Linked DNA regions of Catenuloplanes niger. The main gene of each other region encodes a partner of the protein of the gene in region 2 in a complex. Links are inferred from orthologs where the notes say so. Each region holds a gene or a part of one and is shown on either strand. Other genes may lie near its edges.

Region 1 (16,436 bases), 1.5 Mb from region 2 along the record:
CACCAGACGCGCTGGCTGAGTCCGTTGAAGGCGGAGACGAGCAGCAGTACCCGCACCGTGTGGTCCTCCTCGCGTGGTGGGGTGGGTCGTGCGGCCGGATGATCGCTCGAGCCCGGCCCGAGAGACCTTGCAAGTGCTCCGAGCTGCCGGGTCGCACACCCGGTGCGACGTGCGAGACACCGCCACCAACGGATTCAGCCGAACTCCGGACCCGCGCTCGGACGCCCGACCCACCGCCGATCCACGGGACGGGCCCGGGATCGGCGTAGTCTGGATGTCGTACCCCCCGTCCGGACCGGGCGCGGGGTAAACGCCGTGTTCTCACCAGGGCACCGTGTCCTGACCAGGGCAGTCGTGCCGTACGGGGGATTTGCAATGAAGCTCGCCGGTCTCCTTCCCGCCGCGCTCGCCGACGGTGGCCTGGCCCGCGCCCGCGATCTCGCCCGCACCGGCGGGCCGGAGGCGGCCGAGCTGGGCCTGACCGCGCCGGCGCCGCTGCGGCCGTTCATCGTGGCCACCGTCGCGGCCGCCGTGCCGTCCGGCGGTGCCGGGCGCCCGGTCCTCGCGGTGACCGCCACCTCCCGCGAGGCGGACGACCTGGTCGACGCGCTGGGCTGCCTGATCCCGGCGGAGCAGGTGGTGGCGTTCCCGGCCTGGGAGACGCTGCCGCACGAGCGCCTCTCCCCCCGGTCGGACACGGTCGGCAAGCGGCTGGCCGTGCTGCGCCGGCTCGCGCACCCGGGCGAGGCCGGTCCGGTCCGGGTCGTGGTCGCGCCGGTCCGGTCGGTGCTGCAACCGCAGCTCAAGGGCCTCGGCGACCTGGAGCCGGTGGTGCTGCGGCCGGGCGGCGAGGCCGGCCTGGAGGAGACGGTCGAGCGGCTGGTCGACCTGGCGTACGCGCGGGTCGACCTGGTCACCAAGCGCGGCGAGTTCGCGGTGCGCGGCGGCATCCTGGACGTGTTCCCGCCGACCGACGAGCACCCGTCGCGCGTGGAGTTCTGGGGCGACGAGGTCGAGGAGATCCGCACGTTCGCGGTGGCCGACCAGCGCACCATCGAGCCGGCCACCGAGCTGTTCGCGCCGCCGTGCCGGGAGCTGCTGCTCACGCCGCACGTGCGCGAGCGCGCCGCCGCGCTGGCCGCGGCGCACCCGGAGCTGGGCGAGATCCTGACGAAGCTGGCCGAGGGCATCCCGGTCGAGGGCATGGAGTCGCTGGCCCCGGCGCTGCTGGACGGCACGGACAGCATGGAGCTGCTGCTGGACTGCATGCCGCGGGACACGCACGTGCTGCTCTGCGACCCGGAGCGGATCCGCACCCGGGCGCACGACCTGGTCCGGACCAGCGAGGAGTTCCTGCAGGCCAGCTGGGCCGCGGCCGCGGTCGGCGGCGAGGCACCGATCGACGTCGGCGCGGCCGCGTTCCGCAGCCTGTCGGACGTGCGCGCGGAGGCGGCCCGGCTCGGCCAGCCGTGGTGGTCGGTGTCGCCGTTCGGGCTGGCCGCCGCCGAGGCCGCCACCGAGGCCGGGGCCGAGGCCGGGGCCGCGCCGTGGGAAGAGCCGGTGCGGGTCGAGGTCACGCCCGACGCGGGGGACGACATCGCGCTGGCCGCGCAGGCCGCGCCGCTCTACCACGGCGAGACCGGGCGGCTGGTCGACGACCTGAAGCGCTGGGCCGGCGACGGCTGGTCGGTGGTGCTGGTCTTCGAGGCGAAGGGGCCGGCCAACCGCGCGGCCGAGGTGCTGCGCGACGCCGGCCTGGGCACGGTGACCACGGACGACCTGTCGGACGCGCCGGCGGCCGGGCAGATCACGATCGTCTGCGGCGGGCTGAACCACGGCTTCGTCGACGAGCGCGCCCGGATCGCGGTGGTGACCGGCAACGACGTGACCGGTGGCCGGGGCGCGACCACCAAGGCGATGGGCAAGATGCCGTCCCGCCGCCGCAACACGATCGATCCGCTGGAGCTGAAGGCCGGCGACCACGTGGTGCACGAACAGCACGGCATCGGGCGGTACGTGGAGCTGGTCCAGCGGAAGGTCAACGGCGCCGACCGCGAGTACCTGGTGATCGAGTACGCGCCGGCCAAGAAGGGGCAGCCCGGCGACCGGCTGTTCGTGCCGACCGACCAGCTGGACCAGCTGTCCCGCTACGTCGGCGGTGAGGCGCCCACGCTGCACAAGATGGGCGGCAGCGACTGGCAGAAGGCGAAGGCGCGGGCGAAGAAGGCGGTCAAGGAGATCGCCGCGTCGCTCATCCAGTTGTACGCGGCCCGCCAGGCGCAGAAGGGCCACGCGTTCGGCCCGGACACGCCGTGGCAGCGCGAGCTGGAGGACGCGTTCCCGTACCAGGAGACGCCGGACCAGCTGGCCGCGATCGAAGAGGTCAAGCACGACATGATGCAGCAGGTCCCGATGGACCGGCTGATCTGCGGCGACGTGGGTTACGGCAAGACCGAGATCGCGGTCCGGGCCGCGTTCAAGGCGGTGCAGGACGGCAAGCAGGTGGCGGTGCTGGTGCCGACCACGCTGCTGGCCCAGCAGCACTACAACACGTTCGCCGAGCGGATGTCGCAGTTCCCGGTGGAGATCCGGCAGCTGTCCCGGTTCCAGACGCCGAAGGAGGCGGAGCAGACGCTGAGCATGGCCGCGGAGGGCACCGCCGACATCGTGATCGGCACCCACCGGCTGCTCTCCGCCGCCGCCCGGTTCAAGCAGCTCGGCCTGGTCATCGTGGACGAGGAGCAGCGGTTCGGCGTCGAGCACAAGGAGCACCTGAAGACGCTGCGGGCCAGCGTGGACGTGCTGACCATGTCCGCCACGCCGATCCCCCGCACGCTGGAGATGGCGATCACCGGCATCCGGGAGATGTCCACCATCGCCACCCCGCCGGAGGAGCGGCACCCGGTGCTCACGTTCGTCGGCCCGTCCGACGAGAAGCAGATCGCCGCGACCATCCACCGCGAGCTGCTCCGCGACGGTCAGGTGTTCTACCTGCACAACCGGGTCGAGTCGATCGACCGGGCCGCGCGGAAGCTGCGCGAGCTGGTGCCGGAGGCGCGGGTCGCGGTGGCGCACGGGCAGATGTCCGAGGAGGCGCTGGAGCGGGTCATGGTCGGCTTCTGGGAGAAGGAGTTCGACGTCCTGGTCTGCACCACGATCGTGGAGTCCGGCATCGACATCCCGAACGCGAACACGCTGATCGTGGAGCGCGCCGACCTGCTCGGCCTGGCCCAGCTGCACCAGATCCGCGGCCGGGTCGGGCGTGGGCGGGAGCGGGCGTACGCGTACTTCCTCTACCCGCGCGAGAAGCCGCTGACCGAGCACGCGCACGAGCGGCTGGCCACCATCGCGCAGCACACCGAGCTGGGCGCCGGCATGTACGTGGCGATGAAGGACCTGGAGATCCGCGGCGCCGGCAACCTGCTCGGCGGCGAGCAGTCCGGGCACATCGAGGGCGTCGGCTTCGACCTCTACGTGCGGATGGTCGGCGAGGCGGTGTCACAGTTCAAGGGCGAGCGGCCGGAGGAGGTCCAGGAGGTCAAGATCGACCTACCGGTGGACGCGCACCTGCCGCACGACTACATCGGCGTGGAGCGGCTGCGCCTGGAGATGTACCGGAAGCTGGCCGAGGCGCGCGACGAGGTGGCGCTGAAGGAGATCGTCGCGGAGATGACCGACCGGTACGGCGAGCCGCCGGCCCCGGTGGCGAACCTGCTGGCGGTCGCGCGGTTCCGGCTGGTCGCGAAGGCCTACGGGCTGACCGAGGTGACGCTGCAGGGCAAGCACGTGCGGCTCGCGCCGTTGTCGCTGCCGGACTCGAAGCAGATGCGGCTCAAGCGGTACCACCCGGACTCGGTCTACAAGCACGCGACCGACCAGGTGAGCGTGCCCCGGCCGATGACCCGCCGGATCGGCGGCGAGCCGGTCCGCGACCAGGCGCTGCTGGACTGGTGCGCGCAGCTGCTCAAGGACGTGCTCGGCGAGCCGGTCGCCGCCGCGCGCTGAGCCGTCCGCCCCACCTCGTCGAGGCGTCGTCCGCACCCGTGGACAACGCCTCGACGAGGCACCGTGGACAACGCCTCGACGGGCACCCGCGGTCGGCGCGTCGCAGAGTGATCATCTCGTCACGTGATAGAGTGATCTCTATGCGACCTGCCCGTTATGTGGCTTTTCTCTGCGCCGCCGCGCTCGCCCTCACCGGCTGCGCCCAGCAGAGCCCGGCCGTGGCCGCCTACGTCGGCGACGAGACGTACAGCCAGCGCACCGTCGACGCGATCTTCGAGGAGGCGCGCGCGGCGTTCGACGCCGACCAGGCCGCGCTGGCCGCGGCCGCGGCCGACGCACCCGGTGAACCCGGCGAGCAGCTGGAGCGGCCGAGCCTGCCGATCACCCGGCGGCACGTGGTCGACCTGCTGCTCACGCTCGACCTGGGCCGCCGGGCCGCAGAGGCGCGCAACCTGACCGCCACCGGCCCCGAGGTGCCGGCCGAGCTGGTCGAGTCCGTGCTCGGCGTGCCGGCCGAGACGCGCTACGTCGCGCTCTACCGGGAGTGGTACCGGCTGTACGGCACGCTGCAGGACGACGTCGCGCCGGCCGAGGTCACCGACGAGCGGATGATGACCGTCTACGACGCGCTGGTCGACGCGCGCGCGATCGACCCGGGACTGTCCGTGCCGGTGGTCCGCGAGCAGTTCGGCGGCGGCGAGTTCGCAAGCGTGCCGCTGTCCGTCGCCGACCTGCTGCGCGACGAGGCGGAGCGGGCCGGCGCGGTGGTCAACCCGAAGTACCTGCCGGTCGCGGTGCCCATGATCGCGTCGGCGAACAGCCAGTCGTTCCCGTACCGGATGCCGTACCTGGTGGACCGGACCGTCGTCACGGCCGGCTGACCGCCTGCGGCATGCTGGTCGGCATGCCGCAGATCGTCCTGCTCGTCACCTCTCCGCGCCTGCCCGCGGGCCTGCTGACCGCCGACGCCTGGGACCTGGTCCGCCGCCACCCGGTGCTCGCCTCCGAGGAGAACGCGCAGGTCCACGCGCTGCGAGCGGCCGGCGCGGAGGTCACCGTGGTCGACGCCGACCCGGCGCCGGTGCTGGCCGCCGCGGCCGCGCACGGCACCGTGGTCTGGCTGGCCGGGCCCACCGGTGACCAGGACATGGCCCGCACGCTCGGCCTGCGCCTGGCCCGCGAGCCCGGCCTGGCCGAACTGGAGCTGCGCTACGGCTCGTGGGACCCGCCGGGCGCGCGCCTGCTGGACGCGGTCACGGTGATCGACCGGCTGGCCTCCCCCGGCGGCGACCCGTGGAAGCGGCAGCAGACGCACGCCACGCTCGCGCAGTACCTGCTGGAGGAGGCCTACGAGGCGTACGACGCGATCGAGACCGGCGACCTGGACACGCTGCGCGAGGAGCTCGGCGACGTGCTGCTCCAGGTGGTGCTGCACGCGCGCCTGGCCGAGGAACTGCCGGACGGCGAGCGCTGGACCGTCGACGACGTGGCCGGCACGCTGGTCGAGAAGATGATCCGCCGCAACCCGCACGTCTTCGCGGACACCGAGGTCAGCGGCGTCGAGGAGATCATCGAGAACTGGGAGCAGATCAAGCGCGCGGAGAAGTCCCGCGCGTCCGCGATGGACGGCATCGCGCTCTCCCAGCCCGCGCTCGCGCTCGCCGCCAAGATCCTCCAGCGGGCGGAGCGCGCGGGCGTCGCCGTACCGCTGCCGGAAGCCCTTGATCTCGGCTCCGAGCTGCTGCGCCGGGTGGCCGCGGCGCGCGCCGCGGGTCTCGACGCCGAGGCCCTGCTGCGCCGCGCCGCCCTGGCCCACGCGGAGGCGATCAGAACCGCGGAACAGGAAACGGCATAGGACCGGGTTCCCGCTTCCGGCGTGGGCGCGCTCCGAGTGCTCCCGCGGGCACCGGTCGGCCGCGGGCGGCCTCCCTGCCGGTCCCGCCGTGGTCCGGCACACCCGCGACCCGCCCGGCCCGCACGACGCTCGCCCCGGCCCGCGGTCCGGCGCGCGGCGGCGACCGGGGATCGGCCGGCGCACGTCACGGGCCCCTGACCGGCCCGACCGGCACCAGCGCCGCCTCCGGCGAAGGCAACGACTCCAGGCGCACGTCACGGAACCCCGGCCGGCGCGCGTCACGAAGATCAGGCGCCGGGGCGCGGGGCTCGCGATCAGCGTCTTCCGCCGCTGACGTGGACGACCGCGCCGGTGATGAAGCGGGCCGCGTCCGAGGCGAGGAAGACCGCCGGTGGTCCGTAGTCGCCGGGGGTGCCGAGGCGGCCCAGCGGGACGCCGGAGACGGCCTGGTCGGCGGCGGGTGAGCCGACGAAGCCCATCGCGCGCGTGCCCTCGGTGTCCGAGTAGCCGGGCAGCAGCGCGTTGACCCGGATCCCACGCGGGCCGAGTTCCGCGGCCGCGACCAGCGTCGCCGCGTTCACGGCCGCCTTCGTGGCGACGTAGAGCGCGCCGTACGGCGGGTGGAACGTCGTGCCCGCGGTCGACACGTTGATGATCGACGCGTGGCCGAGGCCGGGCTGACCGGCCAGCGTGCGCATGGTCAGCAGCGTGCCCCACAGGTTGATGTCCACGTGCCGGCGGTAGTCCTCCTCGGTGATCGCCTCGATCGGCCCGAAGACGCTGATCGCCGCGTTGTTGACCAGGATCCCGACCGTGCCGAACGCGTCCCGCGCGGCCTCGAACAGCGCGGTCACGTCCGCGCTCCGGCTGACGTCCGCGCGGACCGCGAGCGCGCGGCCGCCCGCCTCGGTGATCGCCTCGACCACGCGGTCCGCGCCGGCCGCGTCGGTGCGGTAGTTGACGACGACCGCGGCGCCGGCCGCCGCGAGGTCCACGGCGATCCGCGCGCCGATGCCCTTCGACGCCCCGGTGACGACGGCCGTCCGGTCCTGCAGACAGATGTCCATGGCCGGTGACGCTAGGAGAGCTGGTCACCGTGGGGAAGTACGTACCTTTTTGTAAGGTAGGTGCATGGCAGTGAGTGAGCAGCTCAGGTCCGCATACCGCCTGCTGGCCGGTGACACCTTCGACAACCGGTGCCCGTCGCGGCCGATCATGGATCAGGTCACCACGCGATGGGGCACGCTGATCATCGCGGCGCTGATCACCGGCCCGCACCGCTTCTCCGCGCTGCACCGCACGGTCGGCGGCATCAGCCAGAAGATGCTGTCCCAGAACCTCCGGGCGCTGGTCCGCCACGGCCTGGTCGCCCGGGACGTCGAGCCGACCGTGCCGCCGCAGGTCACCTACCGCCTGACCGGGCTCGGCGAGGGCCTGGCCGAGCCGCTGTGCGCGATGATGATCTGGTTCGGCAGCAACACCGACGCGATGATCGAGGCGCGGGAACGCCACGACGCCGTCGCGGAGCCGTCATAGGGTGGTAACCGGGCCCACAGCTTGAGACGTGGCTCACCACGGTGACCACAGCGCTACGCGTCGCCGATACGATCGCGCACAAGTCGGACAGCGCTGTCCTTCGTTCGCATGGGAGGAGCGCTTTCTGTGACCGAACAGCTTTCCGGTGCAGGGCACAGCGACCACGACGGTCCGGACGCCGCACTCCGCGCCGACATCCGCCGGCTCGGCACGCTGCTGGGGCAGACCCTGGCGCGGCAGGAGGGCAAGCCGCTGCTCGACCTGGTCGAGGAGATCCGCGCGCAGGTGCGCACGGACGCGGACGCCGCGGCCTCCCGGCTGGCGGCCATGGAGGTCACCACCGGCACCCAGCTGGCCCGGGCGTTCTCCACCTACTTCCACCTGGCGAACATCACCGAGCAGGTGCACCGCTCGCGTGACCTGCGCCGGCAGCGCGCCACCTCGGGCGGCTGGCTGGACCAGGCGGCGAAGCTGATCGCGGAGGCCGGCGTCCCGGCCGACGAGATCGCCACCGCGGCCCGCCGGCTCGCGATCCGCCCGGTCTTCACCGCGCACCCGACCGAGGCCTCCCGCCGGTCCGTGCTGACCAAGCTGCGCGCGCTCGCCGACCAGCTGGACGCGGAGCAGGCCGCGGCCGTGCTCTACGGCGCGAAGGACAACGGGCCCGCGTCCCGCCGGCTGGCCGAGCTCATCGACCTGATCTGGCAGACCGACGAGCTGCGCCTGGACCGGCCGGACCCGACGGACGAGGCACGCAACGCGGTCTTCTACCTGAAGGACCTCTACGCGGACGCGGCGCCGCAGGTGCTCGACGACCTGTCCGAGACGCTGCGCTCGCTGGGCGTGGAGACGTCGCCGACCGCGCGGCCGATCACGTTCGGCACCTGGATCGGCGGCGACCGGGACGGGAACCCGTTCGTCACGCCGGCGGTCACCCGGGACGTGCTGATCATCCAGCACGAGCACGGCATCCAGGCCACCGAGGCCGCGATGGACAAGCTGATCACGGAGATCTCCGTGTCCCGGCGGCTGCGCGGCGTCTCGCTCGACCTCTCCGCCAGCCTGGCCAAGGACCTGGACGCGCTGCCCGAGGTGGCGCCGCGGTTCCGCCGGGTGAACGCGGAGGAGCCGTACCGGCTGAAGATCCGCTGCATCAAGGCGAAGCTGGCGAACACGCGCAAGCGGCTGTCGCAGAGCACGCCGCACGTGCCGGGCCGGGACTACCTCGGCACCGAGGAGCTGATCGGTGACCTGGAGCTGATCCGCGCGTCGCTGGCCCGCAACTCCGGTCAGCTCACCGCGGTCGGCCGGCTCTCCTCCACGATCCGCAGCGTGTCCGCCTTCGGCATGCACCTGGCCACGATGGACGTGCGCGAGCACGCGGAGGCGCACCACGCGGTGCTGGCCCAGATGTACGGGCAGGTCGGCGAGGTCGGCGACTACACGACGCTGACCCGCGCGGAGCGCACCGAGCTGCTGGCCAGGGAGCTGACCGGACGGCGGCCGTTGTCCAGCGCGGACACGCCGCTGACGGACGCGGCGCGCAAGACGTTCGACGTGTTCGGCACGATCCGGGCCGCGCAGGAGCGGTTCGGCGACGACGTGGTCGAGACGTACATCATCTCGATGACGCTCGGCCCGGACGACGTGCTCGCGGCCGCGGTGCTGGCCCGCGAGGCCGGCCTGATCGACGTGCACTCCAGGCGCGCGCGGATCAACATCGTGCCGCTGCTGGAGACGCCCGCGGAGCTCAACTCGGGCGGCCGCATGCTGGACGAGCTGCTGTCGCTGCCGGCGTACCGGTCGATCGTCAAGGCACGCGGCGACGTGCAGGAGGTCATGCTCGGCTACTCGGACTCCAACAAGGAGGCCGGCATCACCACGTCGCAGTGGGAGATCCACAAGGCGCAGCGCTCGCTGCGTGACGTGGCCGCGCGGCACGGCGTCCGGCTGCGGCTGTTCCACGGCCGCGGCGGCACGGTCGGCCGCGGTGGCGGCCCCACACACGAGGCGATCCTGGCCCAGCCGTACGGCACGCTGGACGGCGCGATCAAGGTGACCGAGCAGGGCGAGGTCATCTCCGACAAGTACACGCTGCCCGCGCTGGCCCGGGAGAACCTGGAGCTGACCGTGGCCGCGGTGCTGCAGGCCACGCTGCTGCACACCAAGCCGCGCGTGCCGGACGAGAGCCTGGAGCGCTGGGACGGCGCGATGGACACCGCCTCGGCGGCCGCGTTCGCCGCGTACCGGCGGCTGGTGGAGAACCCGGACCTGCCCGCGTACTTCTGGGCGTCCACGCCGACCGAGCTGCTCGGCGCGCTGAACATCGGCTCCCGCCCGGCCAAGCGGCCGAACGCGGACGCCGGCCTCGGCGGGCTGCGCGCGATCCCGTGGGTCTTCGGCTGGACGCAGAGCCGGCAGATCGTCCCCGGCTGGTTCGGCGTCGGCACCGGCCTGGCCGCGGCGCGCGAGGCCGGGCTCGGCGACGTGCTCGACGAGATGTGGTCGGACTGGCAGTTCTTCCGGACGTTCCTGTCCAACGTCGAGATGATGCTGACCAAGACCGATCTGAACATCGCCCGGCGGTACGTGGCGACGCTGGTCCCGGAGGAGCTGCAGCCGATCTTCGCCACGATCGAGGAGGAGTACGCGCGGACCGTGCGCGAGGTCCTGGCGATCACCGGCGAGACCGGGCTGCTGGAGGGCAACCCGGTGCTGTCCCGCACGCTCGGGGTGCGCGACACCTACCTGGAGCCGCTGCACCACCTGCAGGTCGCGTTGCTGCGTCAGTACCGCGACACCGGCGCGAGCCAGACCGTCGGCACCACGCCCGGCGCGCGGCGCGGTTACAGCGACGCCACCACGCTGGAGCGGGCGCTGCTGACCACGGTCAACGGCATCGCGGCCGGCATGCGCAACACGGGCTGATCAGGCGGTCCCACGGCGTACCCGGACGGGTCCTCAGGGTTTTGATCGTGCTTCTGAGGGTCCGTCCGGGGGTCATTCCTGATTCGCCGCATGCGCGCTGGGCCTAGGCTCGACGTCGTGACATTGATCGCGACCCAATCCCTGACGAAGGTCTACGGCGGACGCGTCACCGCGCTGTCGGACCTGACGCTGAGCGTGGGGCCGGGCGTCGTCGGCCTGGTCGGTGCGAACGGGGCCGGCAAGTCCACCCTGATCAAGCTGCTGCTGGGACTGCTGGCACCGACCAGCGGATCCCTGCGCGTGCTCGGGCTGGACCCGACGACCCAGGCCGCCGACGTGCGCCAGCGCGTCGGCTACATGCCGGAGAACGACTGCCTGCCGCCGGAGCTGTCCGCGGCCGAGTTCGTGACCCACCTCGGCCGGATAAGCGGGCTGCCGCGCACGGCCGCGCGCGAGCGGGCCTCCGAGGCGCTGCGCCACGTCGGGCTGTACGAGGAGCGCTACCGGCAGATCGGTGGCTACTCGACCGGCATGAAGCAGCGGGTGAAGCTGGCCCAGGCGCTGGTGCACGACCCCGACCTGCTGCTGCTGGACGAGCCGACGAACGGCCTGGACCCGGCCGGCCGCGACGCGATGCTGAACCTGATCGCGCGGATCGGCTCCGAGTTCGGCATCTCCGTGGTGGTCTGCTCGCACCTGCTCGGCGAGGTCGAGCGGATCTGTGACTCGCTGATCGCCATCGACGGCGGCAAGCTGCTGCGTTCGGCGGAGATCTCCACCATGACCACCAGCACCGACGTGCTCGCGGTCGAGGTCAGCGAGGGCACCGACGAGCTGGGCCACCGGCTGGCCGCGGCCGGTCTGCCGCCGACCCGCGAGGGCCGGCTGCTGCTGGTGCCGCTGGGCACGGAGCCGGACTCCGCCTACGACACGATCCTGGCCGCGGTCGCCGACCTGGACCTGCCGCTGCACCGTCTGGAGCAGCGCCGCCACCGGGTGGCCGAGCTCTTCGCCGCGAGGGAGGACGCCTGATGTCCGTCATTCACGACATCGGCTATCGCCGTTACCAGGGCCCCCGGCTGGGCCGGGGTTCCGTGTTCGCCGCGCTCTACGTGCACGGCATGCGCGCCGCGTTCGGGCTGGGCCGCACGTTCAAGGCGAAGATCTTCCCCTGGTCGGTGGCCGGCATCATGCTGGTCGTCGGCGTGGTCGCGGCCGCGGTCAAGTCGCAGACCGGCATGGAGCTGCTCACCTACGAGACGTTCCCGGACCAGATGAGCATGCTGCTCATCCTGTTCTGCGCCGTGGTCGCGCCCGAGCTGGTCTCCCGTGACCTGCGCAGCGGCGTGCTGCCGCTCTACTTCTCCCGGCCGCTGAGCCGCGCCGACTACCCGCTGGCCAAGCTGGCCGCGATGGTCACGGCCAGCTTCGCGGTGCTCGGCGTACCGATGCTGATCATGTTCCTGACCGCGGCGTTCAGCGGCGACGGGATGGGCGCGGTCTGGGACGAGACCCGGGCGTTCGCGCCCGGCCTGGCGTACGCGCTGCTCTTCGCGCTGGTCTACAGCTCGATCGCGCTGCTGGTGTCGTCGTTCGTCAGCCGCCGCGCGGTCGCGGCCGGCGCCACGGTCGCGGTGTTCCTGGTGACCGCACCGGTCGTCGGCGTGCTCACGTTCGCCACCACGCAGACCGGCCAGCAGCTCGCCCAGCTGGCCAGCCCGGCCACGCTGGTCGGCGGCGTCGGTCAGTGGGTCTTCGGCAGGCCGGAGGGCATGCCCGAGGAATTCGGCATCGGGTCGTTCGGCCCGCTCTACGGCGCGGTCACGCTGGCCCTGCTCGCGCTCTGCGTCTCGCTGCTGCTCGTTCGATACCGGAAGGTGGCCTCGTGACCACGGTGACCATGGACGGCGTGTCCCGCTGGTTCGGGAACGTGGTGGCCGTCAACGACATCACCATGACGCTCGAACCGGGCGTGACCGGCCTGCTCGGCCCGAACGGCGCCGGCAAGACCACGCTGCTGCACATGATGGCCGGGTTCCTCGCGCCGTCCCGCGGCACGGTCACGGTCGGCGACCAGCCCGCCTGGCGCAACCCGGCCGTCTACCGGCAGCTGGGCCTGGTCAGCGAGCGCGAGGCGGTGCACGGCTTCCTCACCGCGCACGAGTTCGTGCTGGCCAGCGCGCGCCTGCACAAGCTGCCCGACCCGGTGGCCGCGACCGCGGCCGCGCTCGACCTGGTGGAGATGGCCCAGTTCAAGGACCGGCGGATCGACACCTACTCCAAGGGCATGCGGCAGCGCACCCGGGTGGCCGCGTCGCTGGTGCACGAGCCGCAGGTGCTGCTGCTGGACGAGCCGTTCAACGGTATGGACCCGCGGCAGCGCATGCACATGATGGAGCTGTTGCACCGGCTCGGCGCCGAGGGCCGGACGATCCTGTTCAGCTCGCACATCCTGGAGGAGGTCGAGCAGCTCTCCGGCACCGTCCAGGTGATGGTGGCCGGCCGGCTGGCCGCGTCCGGCGACTACCGGGAGATCCGGCGGCTGATGGCGAACCGGCCGCACGTCTTCGCGGTCGCCTCCACCGACGACCGGCGGCTCGCGGTCGCGCTGATGGCGCAGCCGTCCGTGGCCGGCGTGGAGCTGGCCGCCACCGGGCTGACCGTGCGCGCGTCCGACTACGGCGGCTTCACCCGGGCACTGCCCAAGATCGCACTCAAGGAGGGGATCCGGGTCAGCCGGCTCACCCCGTCCGACGAGTCCCTGGAGAGCGTCTTCTCCTACCTGGTGGAGGCCTGACCATGCTGTTCAACCCGACCATCGCCTGGATGACCGCGCGCGGGCTGTTCGGCCGCCGCCGGTTCCTGCTGCTCTTCCCGCTGCCGCTGCTCCTGGTCGCGCTGGCCGTCTTCGCGCGCGCCACCGGCATCAACAACGGCGACTGGGGACCGCTGGTGATCAACGCGCTGGGCATCGCGGTGCTGCTGCCGGTCACCGCGCTCATCGTCGGCACCGGCGTGCTCGGCTCCGAGATCGACGACGGCACGATCGTGCACATCCTCACCAAGCCGCTGTCCCGCGCCGAGATCGTCTGGGCCAAGTTCCTGGTCGCGTCCGGCGTCACCGCGCTCACCGCCGCCATCCCGCTCTACGTGGCCGGCGTGCTCGTCCAGGACTTCCGCTTCGGCCTCGCGCTGGCCGGTGCCGCCGCGATCGGCGCGGTCATCTACTCCGCCGTGTTCGTGCTGCTCAGCCTGCTCAGCCGGCGTCCGGTCCTGGTCGGCCTGCTCTACGTGCTGATCTGGGAGGGCCTGCTCGGCAACCTGGTCAGCGGCACCCGGGTGCTGTCCATCGGCCAGTACACCGTGACCTACGCCGACCGGTTCCTGCCGACGGAGTACCTGACCGCGAACGTCTCGCTGCCGGTCACCGTCGTGATGAGCGTGATCGTCACGGCCCTCTGCCTGGCGTACGCGGTGTTCCGGCTCCGCTCGTTCACCGCGAGCTCGGAGACCAGCTGACCGCTGAGCGGCCCCGCCGGTCCCGGCGGGGCCGCTCAGCGCACGTCGACCTGGAAGATCGGTAGCCGGCCGAGGTCGCGGTAGGCGGCCAGACCGTCCGACGTGCGTTCCGGGCGGGAGTCGCGGCCGCGCTGGTCATGCGGGGTGTCGAAGTGCAGCAGCGCCTTGATCCGGGGGAAGTCGGCGATCTGGCGGCCCACGCTGCGGTAGAACTCCGCCTGATGCCCCGGGTTGGAGTGGCTGGCCCAGACGCCCCACTCGGCGACCATCAGCGGCTTGGCCGGGTGCCGGGCCACCGCCCAGTTGTAGAAGCCCGGCCAGTCCGGTGCCTCGCCGGAGACCCGGTTCATCAGCTCCGCGAAGTCGCCGTGCCCGTACTCGCCGCGCTCGCTGTAGGCGTAGGTGTCCCAGGCCACCCAGTCGACCACGTCGTCACCCGGGTAGAGGTCGGCGAACCACGGTGCCGCCGTGTAGGGCACATAGGCCATGTGGACCATGACGGTGACCAGGTTGTCCACGCCGCGGGCCCGCAGCCGCCCCACCACGTGCCGGAACATGTCCCGGTAGTCGTGCGCGGTGTACCCCGACCCGCGGCGCGGCCGCACCTCCTCCTCCGGCTCGTGGTGCACGGTGAAGAAGAACGGCTCGGTGTACGTGTCGCGGATGTGCGCGGCCAGCCGGTCCAGGTAGTCGTCGGCGGCGCCGTCGGCGATCTCCGCCCAGCTGGCGTCCCACGGCTTCCAGTTCAGGAACAGGATTCGCGGCCGGGCCGGGTCACCGGCGATCCGCACCTCCTCCTCCGTCGGGAACAGACCGTTCGTCCCCCGGTGGTACGCGTGGTAGACCGCCTGCGTGCGACCGGTGCGCTCCTCGTACTCGGCGAGCGCCCGCGCACCCCGCGCCTCCGTGAACGCGCCCGGCGCCGCTCCCCACAGGACGTTGCAGGTCGGCACCAGCTTCGGCCCGACCCGGCAGTCGGTCCGTCCCGGTGCCGACGTGGCCGGCGCGGGGCCGAGGCCGCTCGACCCGGGTGGCGCGCCGGTGGCCGGCGCGTCGGGCACCGGCGGCGCGGGACGGCCCGGCTCCGCGCGTGGCGGCGGCGTCGTGCCCGGTGCGGACGGTGGCGCGTCGTTGTCCTCGCGCGCGCCGAACCAGATCAGGCCCGCGCCGGCCACCAGTGCGACGACCGCCGTCAGGGCCAGCAACAGGTGGATCCGGCGACGCATGCGCAAGCGACCTCCCTGGCGGTGACGACCTCCTCGGCACAACGAGCCGGGGTACTGATTTGTCGCTCGGCCCCCCTCCGACTTTCACGATCGGGCGTTCTGCTGAGAGACTGTCTGCCTTACTTGGTCTTGGGGGTGGGATGAACAGCGGTGGGTGGTTGCTGCCCGAGGACGTGTTGCGGGACGCGCCGGCATACACGCCCCGGGCGTATGAGCTGGCCGACCTGGAGCTGCTGCTCTCCGGCGCCTATGCCCCGCTGACCGGCTTCCTCGGCCGTGCCGATCTGACCAGCCTGCAGCGCCGGGGCCGGCTGGCGGACGACCGTTCCTGGCCGGCGCCGGTCACGCTGGAGGTGCCGGCCTCGATCGCGGAGGGCCTGGACCTGACGAACCCGGTCGGGCGCGCGATCGTGCTGACCGACCTGGAGGGTGCGCCGGTCGCGGCGATGGAGGTCGCGGACGTCTGGCCGACCAAGAACGGGATGTACGGCGTCGGGGGCGACGTGCGGCGGCTCGGCGACGGCACGCACGGCCCGTTCCAGCGTCTGCGCCGGACGCCGGAGGAGATCAAGGCGCTGCTGCCCCCGGGCCGCGTGCTCGGCGTGATCGCGGACAAGCCGCTGCACCGCCCGCAGCTCGCCCAGATCGCGCACGCGGCGAAGCAGCTCAGCGCGCACCTGCTGGTGATGATCCCGATCGCCGAGGCCAGCCCGGACGGCATGCCGCCGGAGGCGCTGGTCCGCGCGATCTTCGCGGCGCGCGACCGCATGCCCCCGGCGACGCTGGTCGCGGTGTCGCTGACCCGGCGCGGCCAGGAGATCGCGGACGCGCTGCTGCGGGCCCGGGTGGCCGCGGCGTACGGCGTGACCCACCTGCTCTCCACCGGTGACTCGCTCTCCGGCGGCGGCCCGCGCGTGCTGGTGCCGCGCGAGTTGGCCTACGACAGCCGGGACGGTCAGTGGCGGTGGCGGGACGACATCCCGCCGCGCAACCGCAAGCTGGCGCTGTCCCAACTGGAGATCAACGACCTGCTCGACCGGGGCTTCCCGCTGCCGGAGTGGCACACGCCGCCGGCCGTGGCGAAGGAGCTGGTCCGGGCACGCCCGCCGCGCCGGCACCGCGGCCTGGTGGTGTTCCTGACCGGGCTGTCCGGCTCGGGCAAGTCCACGGTGGCCCGGCACGTGGCCGACACCGTGCGCGAGTCGGGCGAGCGGTCGGTGACGCTGCTCGACGGCGACGTGGTGCGCCGCGAGCTGTCGGCCGGCCTGACGTTCAGCAAGGCGGACCGGGACCGCAACGTGCGCCGGATCGGCTGGGTCGCGGCCGAGGTGGCCCGGCACCGCGGGCTGGCGATCTGCTGTCCGATC
Region 2 (12,476 bases):
CGAGGTCGGGACCAGGTTCAGCGCGGCGGCGCGGGCCCGGCGGAGGTCGCTGTGCGGACCGTCCTGCAGGTTCTGGTCCTGGGTGTACGCGTGGATCGTGGTCATCAGGCCGTGCTCGATGCCGATCGCGTCGTTGATCGCCTTGGCCATCGGCGCGAGGCAGTTCGTGGTGCAGGACGCGTTCGAGATCACGGTGTGCGACGCCGGGTCGTACTTGTCGTGGTTCACGCCCATGACGACCGTGACGTCCTCGTTCTTCGCCGGAGCGGAGATGATGACCTTCTTGGCGCCGGCCTCGACGTGCGCCTTGGCCTTGGTGGCGTCCGTGAAGAAGCCGGTCGACTCGATCACGATGTCGGCGCCGACGGCGTCCCACGCGAGCTTGCTCGGGTCACGCTCGGCGGACGCGCGGAACGTGTTGCCACCGACGGTGATCTCGGTGTCGGTCGCCTTGACCTCGTGGCCCAGGCGGCCCAGGATGCTGTCGTACTTCAGCAGGTGGGCGAGCGACTTGTTGTCGGTCAGGTCGTTCACACCGACGATCTGCACGTCGGCACCGGACGCGAGCACCGCCCGGAAGAAGTTACGGCCGATCCGGCCGAAGCCGTTGATACCAACCCGGATGGTCACAGGTCCGTCTCCTCGCGATCTGGCCCGCCGTGGGTTTACTCGGCGGACTCACATGCCGACCGTTTTCCGCAGCCGGCCGCCAATTGGTCGTACCGATCAGCCCTGCCGCGGTTGCGCAAGAGACCCGAACCACGACGAGGGGTGAACCGGTTGCCGGCCCCGTCGCCGTACGCTGCGAACACTATCGGAGTTGTTGCAGCGCCGTTGCGGCGGGGCTAAGGATCCCATCGTGTCCGGTTGCACCGAGGTCTACCAGGGCACTTCGGCCCCTTCCGGCGCCTTTCGAAGATCACAAAGCAGCGAGGGTACGGTCGGCGACCGTACCCTCGCGTGCAGCCGGTCAGCAGGCGAGCATCTCCGGCGTCACGGCCGCTTCGGTGTCCGGTATCCCCAGGTCACGCGCCCGTTTGTCGGCGAGCGCGAGCAGCCGGCGGATCCGCCCGGCGATCGCGTCCTTGGTCAGCGGCGGGTCAGCCAGCGCGCCCAGTTCCTCCAGCGACGCCTGCCGGTGCTGCAACCGCAGGTGCCCGGCGGAGGTCAGGTGGTTGGGCGCGTCCTCGGAGAGAATCTCCAACGCACGGGTGACCCGGGCGGCGGCCGCGACCGCGGCCCGGGCGGACCGGCGCAGGTTCGCGTCGTCGAAGTTCGCCAGCCGGTTCGCCGTCGCCCGGACCTCGCGGCGGACCCGGCGCTCCTCCCAGGACAGCACGCTGGAGTGCGCACCGATCCGGGTGAGCAGCGCGGCGATCGCGTCACCGTCCTTGACCACCACCCGGTCCACGCCGCGCACCTCACGCTGCTTGGCGGTTATCCCGATCCGCCGGGCCGCGCCGACCAGCGCCAGCGCCGACTCCGGGCCGGGGCAGGTGATCTCCAGCGCGCAGGAACGCCCCGGCTCGGTGAGCGAGCCGTGCGCCATGAACGCGCCGCGCCAGGCCGCGACCGCGCAGCACGCGTTCCCGGAGATCACGTGATGCGGGAGTCCGCGCACCGGCCAGCCGCGCACGTCGAGCAGCCCGGTCTGGCGGGCCAGCGCCTCGCCGTCCTTGACCACCCGGACGATGAAGTGGCTGCCCTTGCGCAGGCCACCGGAGGCGAGCACGTGGGTCTCGCTGGAGTAGCCGTACACCTCGGCGATCTCCCGCCGGAGGCGCCGCGCCGCGACGCCGGTGTCGAGCTCGGCCTCCACGACCACCCGGCCGGACACGATGTGCAACCCGCCCGAGAAGCGCAGGAGCGCGGTCATCTCGGCCCGCCGGCAGCACGGCTTCGCCACTTCCACGCGGCTCAGCTCGTCCTTGACGGCCGCAGTCATCGCCATATCGTCGTCACCTCGTGCACGCAATCCTTGAGTTGTGTGAGCCGTTGTCAACCTGGCCCGGGTGGCCGGACGGCAGGACGCCGCTCGACGGCCCGGTGCGCCAGGTCGAAAAAAGCTCAATGTCTCTGCTCGCCTCGCCCATGGCTTAACGATCGACTTCCAGCACCGGCACCAGCGCGGTGCCGAGTGTGACCGGATCATGCCGCGGGCTGCCGTCCGGCACCGCGACGGGAGCCAGCACCAGCCGGGCACCCAGCGATTCTGCCGCACCCGCGACCGGTTCGGGGTCACCGACCGCCGCGGGATCCGCGAGGACCACGTCCGCGGTCAGTCCCGGCAGGTACCAGGCGAGCGCGGCCAGGTGGTCGGCGACGGAGAGCCCGAGCGTCTCCTTCTCCGCCGCGAGGTTGAGCAGCACCAGCCGCCGGGCCGGGCTGGCCAGGATCGCCGCGGCCAGCTCCGGCACCAGCAGGTGCGGGATGACGCTGGTGTACCAGCTGCCCGGCCCGAAGATCAGCCAGTCCGCCTCGGCCACGGCCGCGAGCGCCTCCGGGCAGGCCGGCGGGTCCTTGGGCAACAGCCGGACCTGCTGCACGGTGCCGCGGGTGACCGCGACCTCGTGCTGGCCGTGCACGGTGCTGATCTCGTCCGGCCGGTCCGGGTCGACGCCGCGCACGTCCGCCTCCAGCTGCACGCCGTGCGTGGACATCGGCAGCACCCGGCCCTGCGCGCGGACCAGTCCGGCCGCGTGGTCGAGCGCCGCGACCGGGTCGCCGAACAGTTCCATCAGGCCGCAGAGCAGCAGGTTGCCGACCGCGTGGCCGGTGAGCGGGTCCTCGTCGCCGAAGCCGGCCGCGGTGAACCGGTGCTGGAGCAGCGCGGCGGTGCGGGCCGACGTCTCGTCCTCCGCGGCGAGCGCGGCGAGCGCCTGGCGCAGATCGCCGGGCGGGAGGATGCCGCGCTCCGCACGCAGCCGCCCGCTGGACCCGCCGTTGTCACCCACGGTGACGACCGCGGTCAGCTCGAGGTGCAGCTCCGGCCGGATCCGCCGGAGCGCCCGCAGCGACGCCCCGAGACCGTGACCGCCGCCGAACGCGACGACCTTGACGGCCGGCGAGCCGCTGTCGGCCCGCCCGGCCGGTGGCAGAACGCTCACTCGCGCCCCAGGTCGCGGTGGTGGGCGGTGGCGGCGAGGCGCGCCTCGCGGAGCCGGGTGGCGAGCTCCTCGGTGATGGCGACGCTGCGGTGCTTGCCGCCGGTGCAGCCGATCGCCACGGTCAGGTAGCGCTTGCCCTCGCGCTCGAAGCCGGACGCGGTCGCCGCGATCAGCGACGCGTACGACCCGACGAAGTCCAGCGCGCCGTCCTGGCCGAGCACGTACGAACTGACCGACTCGTCCCGTCCGGTGAACTCGCGCAGCTCCGGCACCCAGTACGGGTTCGGCAGGAACCGGGCGTCGAGCACGAAGTCCGCGTCCGGCGGCAGCCCGTACTTGAAGCCGAAGGACAGCACGGTCACCCGCAGCCGGCGCGCGTCCTCGCCGCCGAACAGCTCCTCGACCCGGCGGCGCAGCTGGTTGACGTTGAGGTGGCTGGTGTCGATGATGACGTCGGCCTGGTCGCGGGCCTCCTCGAGCAGCTTCCGCTCGGCCGCGATGCCCTCCTCCAGCCGGCCCTCGCCCTGCAACGGGTGCGAGCGGCGGACGCTCTCGAAGCGCCGGATCAGCACCTCGTCGTCCGCGTCCACGAACACCACGCGCGGGTGGAAGCCCTTGTCGCGCAGCGCCTGGATCGCGCCGGCCAGGTCGGTGGAGAACGCCCGGCTGCGCACGTCCAGCACCATCGCGGTCTGCCGGGTCGCGCCGCCGCCGGCGGCGAACGCCAGCTCGGCCATCTCGACCATGAGCGCCTGCGGCAGGTTGTCGACGACGTAGAAGCCGACGTTCTCCAGCGCCCGGGCCACCGTGCTGCGGCCGCCGCCGGAGACGCCGGTGACCACGACGAGACTGATCTCCTCGCGGGACGACGAGTCGCCCTCCGGTCGGTGCTCGCCGTGCCGGTCGAGCCGGTCGGTCAATGAGCCGCCGTCCGCCTGGCCGGTGCGGCCGGGCGGCGTGGCGGCAGTGGACGGCCCGGGTGCGCCAGGTGGAAAAACGCTCACTGTCTCTTCCGGTCGCTCGTCGTCGCGCCGCTCGGTCACGACGGCCCCCTCAAGGTCGAAAGTCTGTCGGGCGCCAATCCTAGAGTTCGCGCGCCGCCGGGTGTACGCCCGCTTCGGCCTCAACATCCCCGGTGGATGCGCTGTTCCCCGGCATATCGGTCGTCTCCGGGCCCGCGGGCGCGGCCGGCTTTTCACCCGTCAGGGCGGCGATGATGGCCTCGGCCGTGCGCGGCCCGATGCCCGGGACCTCGGCGATCTCGGCCGGTGAGGCGGCCGCGAGCTTCTTCACGGAGCCGAACTGGCGCAGCAGCGCCTTGCGGCGCACCTCGCCCAGGCCGGGCACGTCGTCCAGCGCGGAGACCGTCATCCGCTTGGAACGGCGCTGCCGGTGGAACGTGATGGCGAACCGGTGTGCCTCGTCGCGGACGCGCTGCAGCAGGTAGAGCGCCTCGGAGTTGCGCGGCAGGATGACCGGGAACTCGTCGTCCGGCAGCCACACCTCCTCCAGCCGCTTGGCCAGGCCGCACAGTGCCACGTCGGTGACGCCCATCTCGGCCATCACCGCGGCCACGGCCGCGACCTGCGGCGCACCGCCGTCGACCACGATCAGGTTCGGCGGGTACGCGAAGCGCCGCGGCCGGCCGGTCGTCGGGTCGATGCCGGGCAGCTCGGCCGGGACCGGCTCGCCGCGCGCGGTCAGCTCCTCCGCGGGCGCCAGCTCGCCGGCCGCGGTGACCTCGTCGTTGGCCACCGGCTGATCGCCTGCGGCGTCGTCCGGGCCACCGGCGGCGAGACCCTGACCACCCGGGGCCGAGCCCGGACCGCCCCGGGCCACACCCTGGCCGGCCGCGGCCGGGTCCCGGTCACCCGCGCCGGACCAGCCGTCCGCTGTCCGTACCGCGTCGGCCTGGGCTTCGGCCTGGGTGTTCTCCGACTTGAGCCGGGCGAACCGGCGGCGCATCACCTCGGACATCGCGGAGAGGTCGTCCATGCCGCCGCCGTGCCGGTCGCCGCGCACGATGAACCGCCGGTACTCCCCCTTTCGGGGCAGCCCGTCCTCGAACACCACCATGCTGGCGACCACGTCGGTGCCCTGGATCTGGGACACGTCGAAGCACTCGATGCGCAGCGGCGCGGTGTCCGTGCCGAGCGCGTCCGCGATCTCCTCCAGCGCCTTGCTGCGCGTGGTCAGGTCGCCGGAGCGCTTCAGCTTGTGCCGGGTCAGCGACTCGGCCGCGTTTCGCGCCACCGTCTCCATCAGCGTCTTCTTGTCGCCGCGCTGCGGGACGCGGATCTGCACCCGGCTGCCCCGGTGGTCGGAGAGCCAGTCGGCCAGCGCGTCCGCGTCGTCCGGCAGCGCGGGGACGAGCAGCTCGCGAGGCACGTCCGCCTCGCCCTGCTCGGCGCCGTAGACCTGGGTGCAGAAGTGGTGCACGAGGTCGCCGAGGGACAGCTCCTCGTTCTTCTCCACCACCCAGCCGCGCTGACCGCGGATCCGGCCGTCGCGCACGTGGAAGACCTGGACCGCGGCCTCGAGCGGGTCGTCGGCGAACGCCACCACGTCCGCGTCGGTGCCGTCGCCGAGCACCACGGCCTGCTTCTCCAGCGCGCGGCGCAGCGCCGCGATGTCGTCCCGCAGGCGGGCGGCGAGCTCGAAGTTGAGCTCGTCGGACGCGGCCATCATCTCGCGCTCCAGCTTCTTGACCATGGTGTCGGTCTTGCCGGCCATGAAGTCGCAGAAGTCGAGCACGATGTCCCGGTGCTGGTCCATGGTGACCTGGCCGGTGCACGGCGCGGAGCACTTGCCGATGTAGCCGAGCAGGCAGGGGCGGCCGACCTGGGCCGCGCGCTTGAACACGCCGGCCGAGCAGGTGCGCGCCGGGAAGACGCGGAGCAGCAGGTCGAGCGTCTCGCGGATGGCCCAGGCGTGCGAGTACGGCCCGAAGTAGCGCACGCCCTTGCGCTTGGCGCCGCGCATCACCTGCAGGCGCGGATAGTCCTCGTCCAGCGTGACCGCGAGGAACGGGTAGGACTTGTCGTCCCGGTACTTCACGTTGAAGCGCGGGTCGAACTGCTTGATCCAGGTGAACTCCAGCTGGAGCGCCTCGACCTCGCTGCCGACGGTCACCCAGTCCACCGAGCCGGCCGTGGTGACCATCTGCTGGGTGCGGGGGTGCAGCGTGAACGTGTCGGCGAAGTACGAATTGAGCCGGCTGCGCAGGCTCTTCGCCTTGCCGACGTAGATCACCCGGCCGGTCGGGTCACGGAACCGGTAGACACCGGGGGACTCGGGGATGGTCCCGGGCGCGGGGCGATAGGTCGACGGATCGGGCACTCACCCAGCCTAATCCGGGGGTGTGACAACCCTCCTCCGGCGGCCGGGCGTGCGGGCGCCCGGCCACCGGTGGGCGGGACTCAGGCGAGCGTGATCGACTCGCCGTCGACGGTGATCTGCTTCTCGTCCAGCGGCTGGCGTGCCGGGCCGGAGGTGGGCGAGCCGTCCTCGATGGAGAACAGGCTGTTGTGGCACTTGCAGACGATCGAGCCACCGTCCACGCTGCTCACCGGGCAGCCCTGGTGCGTGCAGACGTTGCTGAAGCACTTGAACGTGCCCGCGGCCGGCTGCGTGATGACGACCTGCTGCTCCGCGAGGATCACGCCGCTGCCGACCGGGACGTCCGTCGTCTTGGCGATCGCGTTCGCCGCGGTGTCGCCGCCACCGGCCGACGGTGCGGCGCTCTGGGCACCGGTCGTCGAGGGAGCACCCGTGGTCGGGTCGGACCCCGGCCCCGAGCTCGTGCTCGGCGAGTCGGACTCGGTGCCGCACGCCGCGAGCGCGGCGACCGCACCCACGGATCCGGCGCCGACCAGCAGCATCCGGCGCGACGCGGTCCCGGCCTCGAGCACCTGCTCGTTCTTCATGCTGTAACCCCTCCTGTTAGCCCGCGGTGCGCCGGCCGCTGTGCCGCCGTGCGCGTCCACGTCCATAGACACGGGTGGCGGGCCCGGCCGGTTCGACGAGAACCGGCCGGACCACCCCACGTCCGTTACTCACGGTAGAGAACACACCTGTGCGTAACAGAAGAACCCGGGCACGGTTTGCTGACAGAGGGTCGACCGCTATCGGCTCGCCGTGACCTTGGCTCGACTGGAACGAGCCTTCGTGGCGGCGACCGGTTTCACCGAGTTGACCTTTTCTCCGTTCGCCTTCGCCGCGCGGGCGACCGCGTCCTTCGCGCCGGCCGGCTCGCCCTCCAGGCCGAGCATCGGGCGCAGGAAGCGGCCGGTGTGGCTGCCCGGCACCTCGGCCAGCTCCTCCGGCGTGCCCATGGCGAGCACGGTGCCGCCGCGGTGGCCACCCTCCGGCCCCATGTCGATCAGCCAGTCGGACGACTTGATCACGTCGAGGTTGTGCTCGATCACGATCACCGTGTTGCCCTTGTCGACCAGGCCCTGGAGGACCAGCAGCAGCTTGCGGATGTCCTCGAAGTGCAGGCCGGTGGTCGGCTCGTCCAGCACGTACACACTGCGGCCGTTGGAGCGTTTCTGCAGCTCGGAGGCGAGCTTGACGCGCTGCGCCTCACCACCGGAGAGCGTCGGCGCGGGCTGGCCCAGCCGGACGTAGCCGAGGCCCACCTCGACCAGCGTCTTCATGTGCCGGTGGATGGAGGTGATCGGCTCGAAGAAGGTCGCGGCCTCCTCGATCGGCATCTCCAGCACCTCGGAGATCGTCTTGCCCTTGTAGTGCACCTCGAGCGTCTCCCGGTTGTACCGCGCGCCCTTGCACACCTCGCAGGGGACGTAGACGTCCGGCAGGAAGTTCATCTCGATCTTGATGGTGCCGTCGCCCGCGCAGTTCTCGCAGCGGCCGCCCTTGACGTTGAACGAGAACCGGCCCGGGCCGTAGCCGCGCACCTTCGCCTCGGTGGTCTCCGCGAACAGCTTGCGGATGTTGTCGAAGACGCCGGTGTACGTCGCCGGGTTCGACCGCGGGGTGCGGCCGATCGGCGACTGGTCCACGCCGACCACCTTGTCGATCTGGTCGAGCCCGGTCACCCGGGAGTGCCGGCCGGGCACCATCTTCGCGCCGTTGATCTGGTTGGCCAGCACCTTGTAGAGGATGTCGTTGACCAGGCTGGACTTGCCGGAGCCGCTGACCCCGGTGACGGAGATCAGCTGCCCGAGCGGGAACGGCACGGTCACGCCGCGCAGGTTGTTCTCCCGGGCGCCCTGGACGACCAGCTCCCGGTCCGGCGTGCGCGGGCGGCGCACCATCGGCGTCGGGATGCTCTTCCGGCCGGAGAGGTATGCCCCGGTCGCGGACTCCTTGTTCTTCAGCAGCCCGGCGTACGGCCCGGAGTGCACCACCCGGCCGCCGTGCTCGCCGGCACCCGGGCCGATGTCGACCACCCAGTCGGCCTGCCGGATCGTGTCCTCGTCGTGCTCGACCACGATCAGCGTGTTGCCCAGGTTCTTCAGCCGGAGCAGCGTCTCGATCAGCCGGTGGTTGTCCCGCTGGTGCAGGCCGATGGACGGCTCGTCCAGCACGTAGAGCACGCCGACCAGGCCGGAGCCGATCTGCGTGGCCAGCCGGATGCGCTGCGCCTCGCCGCCGGAGAGCGTGCCGGCCGGCCGGTCCAGCGACAGGTAGTCCAGGCCCACGTCGACCAGGAACCGCAGCCGGGCGTTGATCTCCTTGAGCACCCGCTCGGCGATCATCTTCTGCCGGTCGTTGAGCTCCATCTCGCCGAGGAAGTCCGCGCACTCGCCGATCGAGAGGTTGCAGACCTCCGCGATCGACTTGTCGTTCAGCGTGACGGCCAGCACCTCGGGCTTGAGGCGGGCGCCCTTGCACGTGCCGCACGGCACGTCGCGCATGTAGCCCTCGTACTTCTCCCGGGACCAGTCCGACTCGGTGTCCGCGTGGCGCCGCTCGATCCACTGCATGACGCCCTCGAAGCCGGTGTAGTACGACCGGTCGCGGCCGTACCGGTTCCGGTACTTGACGTGCACCTGGTCCTCGGAGCCGAACAGAATCGTCTTCTGCGCGCGGGAGGACAGCTTGCGCCACGGCGTGTCCAGCGTGAAGTGCTCCTGCTCGCCGAGCGCCTCCAGCAGCCGCAGGAAGTACTCCTGGGTCTGGCCGCCGGACCACGGCTGCACCGCACCGTCGCGCAGCGTGCGCTCGGTGTCCGGGATGACCAGCTCGGGGTCGATCTCCTTCTTGGTGCCGAGGCCGGTGCACTCCGGGCAGGCACCGTACGGCGCGTTGAACGAGAAGACCCGGGGCTCCAGGTCCTCGATCGCCAGCGGGTGCTCGTTGGGGCAGGCCAGGTGCTCGGAGAAGAGCCGCTCGCGGTCCGGGTCGTCCTCCGGCTGGTCGACGAACTCGAAGATGACCAGGCCGCCGGAGAGCCCGAGCGCGGCCTCGACCGAGTCGGTGAGCCGCTGCTTGCCGCTCGCCTTCACGCTGAGGCGGTCGATGACCACCTCGATCGTGTGCTTCTCCTGCTTCTTCAGCTTCGGCGGGTCGGTCAGCGGGTGGACCACGCCGTCGACCCGGGCGCGCGCGTAGCCCTTCGTCTGCAGCTCGGCGAAGAGGTCGACGTACTCACCCTTGCGGCCGCGGACCACCGGGGAGAGCACCATGAACCGGGTGCCCTCCTTCATCGCGAGGATCCGGTCGACGATCTGCTGCGGGGACTGCTTGGAGATCAGCTCGCCGCAGACCGGGCAGTGCGGCACACCCGCGCGGGCGAAGAGCAGGCGCAGGTAGTCGTACACCTCGGTGATGGTGCCGACGGTCGAGCGCGGGTTCCGCGACGTCGACTTCTGGTCGATCGACACCGCGGGCGAGAGGCCCTCGATGAAGTCGACGTCCGGCTTGTCCATCTGGCCGAGGAACTGCCGCGCGTACGAGGAGAGCGACTCCACGTACCGCCGCTGGCCCTCGGCGAAGATCGTGTCGAACGCGAGGCTGGACTTGCCCGACCCGGAGAGGCCGGTGAAGACGATCATCGCGTCGCGTGGCAGATCAAGGGAGACGTCGCGGAGGTTGTGCTCACGCGCGCCACGAATGATCAGTCGGTCGGTCACTGCCCGCCCACTTCCCAGCTCAAAGAATGCCATACCTGTTGTGGTCTGTGTCACATCGGGCCCTGGATGAGCCCGGGATGTTCCAACGCCCCTTACCCCGGTTGAACTCCCGCTTCCCCGATCGGGGTACTAACAGCAGGTCAGACCGCAGACAGGCGCCGCAGGCGACTGTAATCGGGGGGTACGACATTTTTCGCCGAGCGCTCAGACGGGAAGGTCCGAGACCTCCCACACCCAGGCACCACCGACCAGCCGCGGCTCCCGGCCCAGAAGGTCGGAGACCGTACGTTTCAGGATCTCCGCCTGCGCGTGCCGCTCCCCCAGCACCAGTGCGCCGGCCCTCCAGTATTTCAGGTCGTCCCGCGCGGCGGCCCGGTCGGCCGGGGTCACCACCGGCGCCCGGCCGGACCGGACGATCTCGAACAGGATGTCGGAGGTGCGGCGGGCCGGCGCGTTCCAGGTGCCGGTGGGGTCGATCTCACCGTTCGTCGGGCCCATGAAGTAACCGCGCGGCACCGGGGCGTCCAGCGCGGCGAACGCGGCCATCCGCATGCCCTCGCGGCCCACCGTCACCTCGGGCAGCGGCACCGGGACCAGCGAGCGGCCGTCCGGCACGAACTCGCGCCACTGGCCGGACGTGATCAGCTCCGGCATCGGCGTGGCCGGCGCGGTGATCAGCGGCTTCGGCGCGACCGGGAGCAGCGCCACCGTGATCGTCACCCACCAGAGGAGGACACGCCGCCGTGCCGTGGCCGGATCCGGCTCCTCGTCCCGCGCGCGCAGCACCCGGTCGGTCGCGACGGCCAGCAGGAACGCGCACGCCCAGACCACGACCATGGTGAACCGCGTGGTGGTGATCAGGTTGATCAGCGGCAGGTGGCTGACGAAGAACAGCGGCATCGGCACCTCGGTGTCCACGCCGCCGACCACCAGCGTCGGCCCGGCGGCGATGATCACGAAGACCAGCCCGGTGATCACGACCGCGCGCATCGCCCGCTGCCGCCAGGTCAGCACCGCGCACACCACCAGCAACACCACCAGCGGCAGGCCGAAGAAGCTGTTGTCCTCGGTCGCGCTGACGCTCAGCGACTCGGCCAGCGCGGTGTGGCCGGCGATCGACTGGCGGGCGTAGAACACGTACGACGCGAGGTCGGTGACGTAGACGTCCGGCGTGAACGGCAGGCCCCGGTAGTGCTGGCGGCCGAGGAACTGCTGGAACAGCGGGTACGCGAGCAGCACGCCCGAGGTGCCGGCCGCCACCGCGAGACCGGTCAGCCCGGGCTTCCAGACCGTCCTGATCCGGTCCCGGTGCATCAGCACCCAGCAGACCGTGAAGATCGCGCAGGCCAGCGCCACGAACAGCAGGATCTCCTCGTTGACGAAGACCTGGGCGGTGATCAGCAGGCCGAGGACGACGCCGTTCCGGACGGCTCCCGCCGGCTCGCGCAGCATGGCGACGCGCCAGAACAGGAACGGCACCAGGATCAACACGGTGAAGTTGATGTGCCCGTTCGCGTGGGAGATCATCGTCGGCGCGAACCCGCCCCACAGCCCGGCCACGAACGCCGCGCTCCGGTGACCGACGAAGTGCCGGCCGAGCACCCAGTACCAGGCCGCGGCCGTGCCGCCCAGCCCGATCGTGATCAGCAGCGCCATCGACACGCCCGGGCCGAACCAGTGCGTGATCGGCGAGACCGGGATGCCCAGCGCCAGGATCGACGTGTTCGCCATCATGTTGATGCCGTCCGGGAAGTTCAGCCGGTCCGTGTAGAACAGCCCCTCCCCGTGGAAGACGGCCCGCTCCGCGTGCGCGAGCACGAACAGGAAGAAGCCGTGGTCGTCCTCGTTCGCCGCCAGCACCCGGCCACCCGGGTCCGCCCACAGGCGCGAGGTGACCAGCACCGACAGCGCCGCATAGACCACGCCGGCTATCACGTCCCAACGACGGTGGGATCCGGGCCGGCCGTCGGGCTTCGGCGTCGCTTCCTCGGGCGCACTGTCCAGGACTCGCACCCGCGCATCATGCCAGAACCCGCGTCCCGCGTCCCGGTCGCTACGCTGGGACCTGATTCGATCATCGATGGGGACGGGGTCGCTCGTGACGTACACCGGTCATGTCTCACCGGGGTCCGCCCCGGCCGTGCGCGAACTGCCCGCGCTGACCATCACGAAGCAGTCCGTCGGCGGCGCCTTCGACAACAACGCCTACCTGCTGCGCTGCACCGCCACCGGCGCCCAGCTGCTGATCGATGCCGCGAACGACGCCGCC

What was found.
Region 1: the proteins of uvrA (region 2) and mfd are in contact, whole or in part, in a crystal structure (PDB 4DFC), measured with the Escherichia coli proteins. The link is inferred for Catenuloplanes niger from one-to-one orthologs.

What each region holds. Positions count from the first base shown.
Region 1 is NZ_JAVDYC010000001.1:3,418,316-3,434,751, forward strand. Bases 1-4,205 are described here. They hold mfd (transcription-repair coupling factor), read left to right. Parts: upstream 1-375; coding sequence 376-4,005; downstream 4,006-4,205. Other genes in these bases: J2S44_RS14875 (enoyl-CoA hydratase-related protein), read right to left, coding at 1-56; J2S44_RS14885 (hypothetical protein), read left to right, coding at 4,146-4,205. Also shown: more of J2S44_RS14885, read left to right, coding at 4,206-4,886; J2S44_RS14890 (nucleoside triphosphate pyrophosphohydrolase), read left to right, coding at 4,910-5,860; J2S44_RS14895 (SDR family NAD(P)-dependent oxidoreductase), read right to left, coding at 6,175-6,927; J2S44_RS14900 (winged helix-turn-helix transcriptional regulator), read left to right, coding at 6,992-7,396; ppc (phosphoenolpyruvate carboxylase), read left to right, coding at 7,523-10,324; J2S44_RS14910 (ABC transporter ATP-binding protein), read left to right, coding at 10,442-11,356; J2S44_RS14915 (ABC transporter permease), read left to right, coding at 11,356-12,213; J2S44_RS14920 (ABC transporter ATP-binding protein), read left to right, coding at 12,225-13,121; J2S44_RS14925 (ABC transporter permease), read left to right, coding at 13,124-13,843; J2S44_RS14930 (glycosyl hydrolase), read right to left, coding at 13,879-15,069; cysC (adenylyl-sulfate kinase), read left to right, coding at 15,210-16,436. UniProt on the Escherichia coli protein: Couples transcription and DNA repair by recognizing RNA polymerase (RNAP) stalled at DNA lesions. Mediates ATP-dependent release of RNAP and its truncated transcript from the DNA, and recruitment of nucleotide excision repair machinery to the damaged site.
Region 2 is NZ_JAVDYC010000001.1:1,907,844-1,920,319, forward strand. Bases 7,032-10,519 are described here. They hold uvrA (excinuclease ABC subunit UvrA), read right to left. Parts: upstream 10,208-10,519; coding sequence 7,232-10,207; downstream 7,032-7,231. Other genes in these bases: J2S44_RS08305 (Rieske (2Fe-2S) protein), read right to left, coding at 7,032-7,033; J2S44_RS08315 (hypothetical protein), read right to left, coding at 10,412-10,519. Also shown: gap (type I glyceraldehyde-3-phosphate dehydrogenase), read right to left, coding at 1-630; DNA-binding protein WhiA, read right to left, coding at 971-1,951; J2S44_RS08290 (gluconeogenesis factor YvcK family protein), read right to left, coding at 2,097-3,107; RNase adapter RapZ, read right to left, coding at 3,104-3,961; excinuclease ABC subunit UvrC, read right to left, coding at 4,191-6,446; more of J2S44_RS08305, read right to left, coding at 6,527-7,031; more of J2S44_RS08315, read right to left, coding at 10,520-12,220; J2S44_RS08320 (MBL fold metallo-hydrolase), read left to right, coding at 12,306-12,476. UniProt on the Escherichia coli protein: The UvrABC repair system catalyzes the recognition and processing of DNA lesions. UvrA is an ATPase and a DNA-binding protein. A damage recognition complex composed of 2 UvrA and 2 UvrB subunits scans DNA for abnormalities.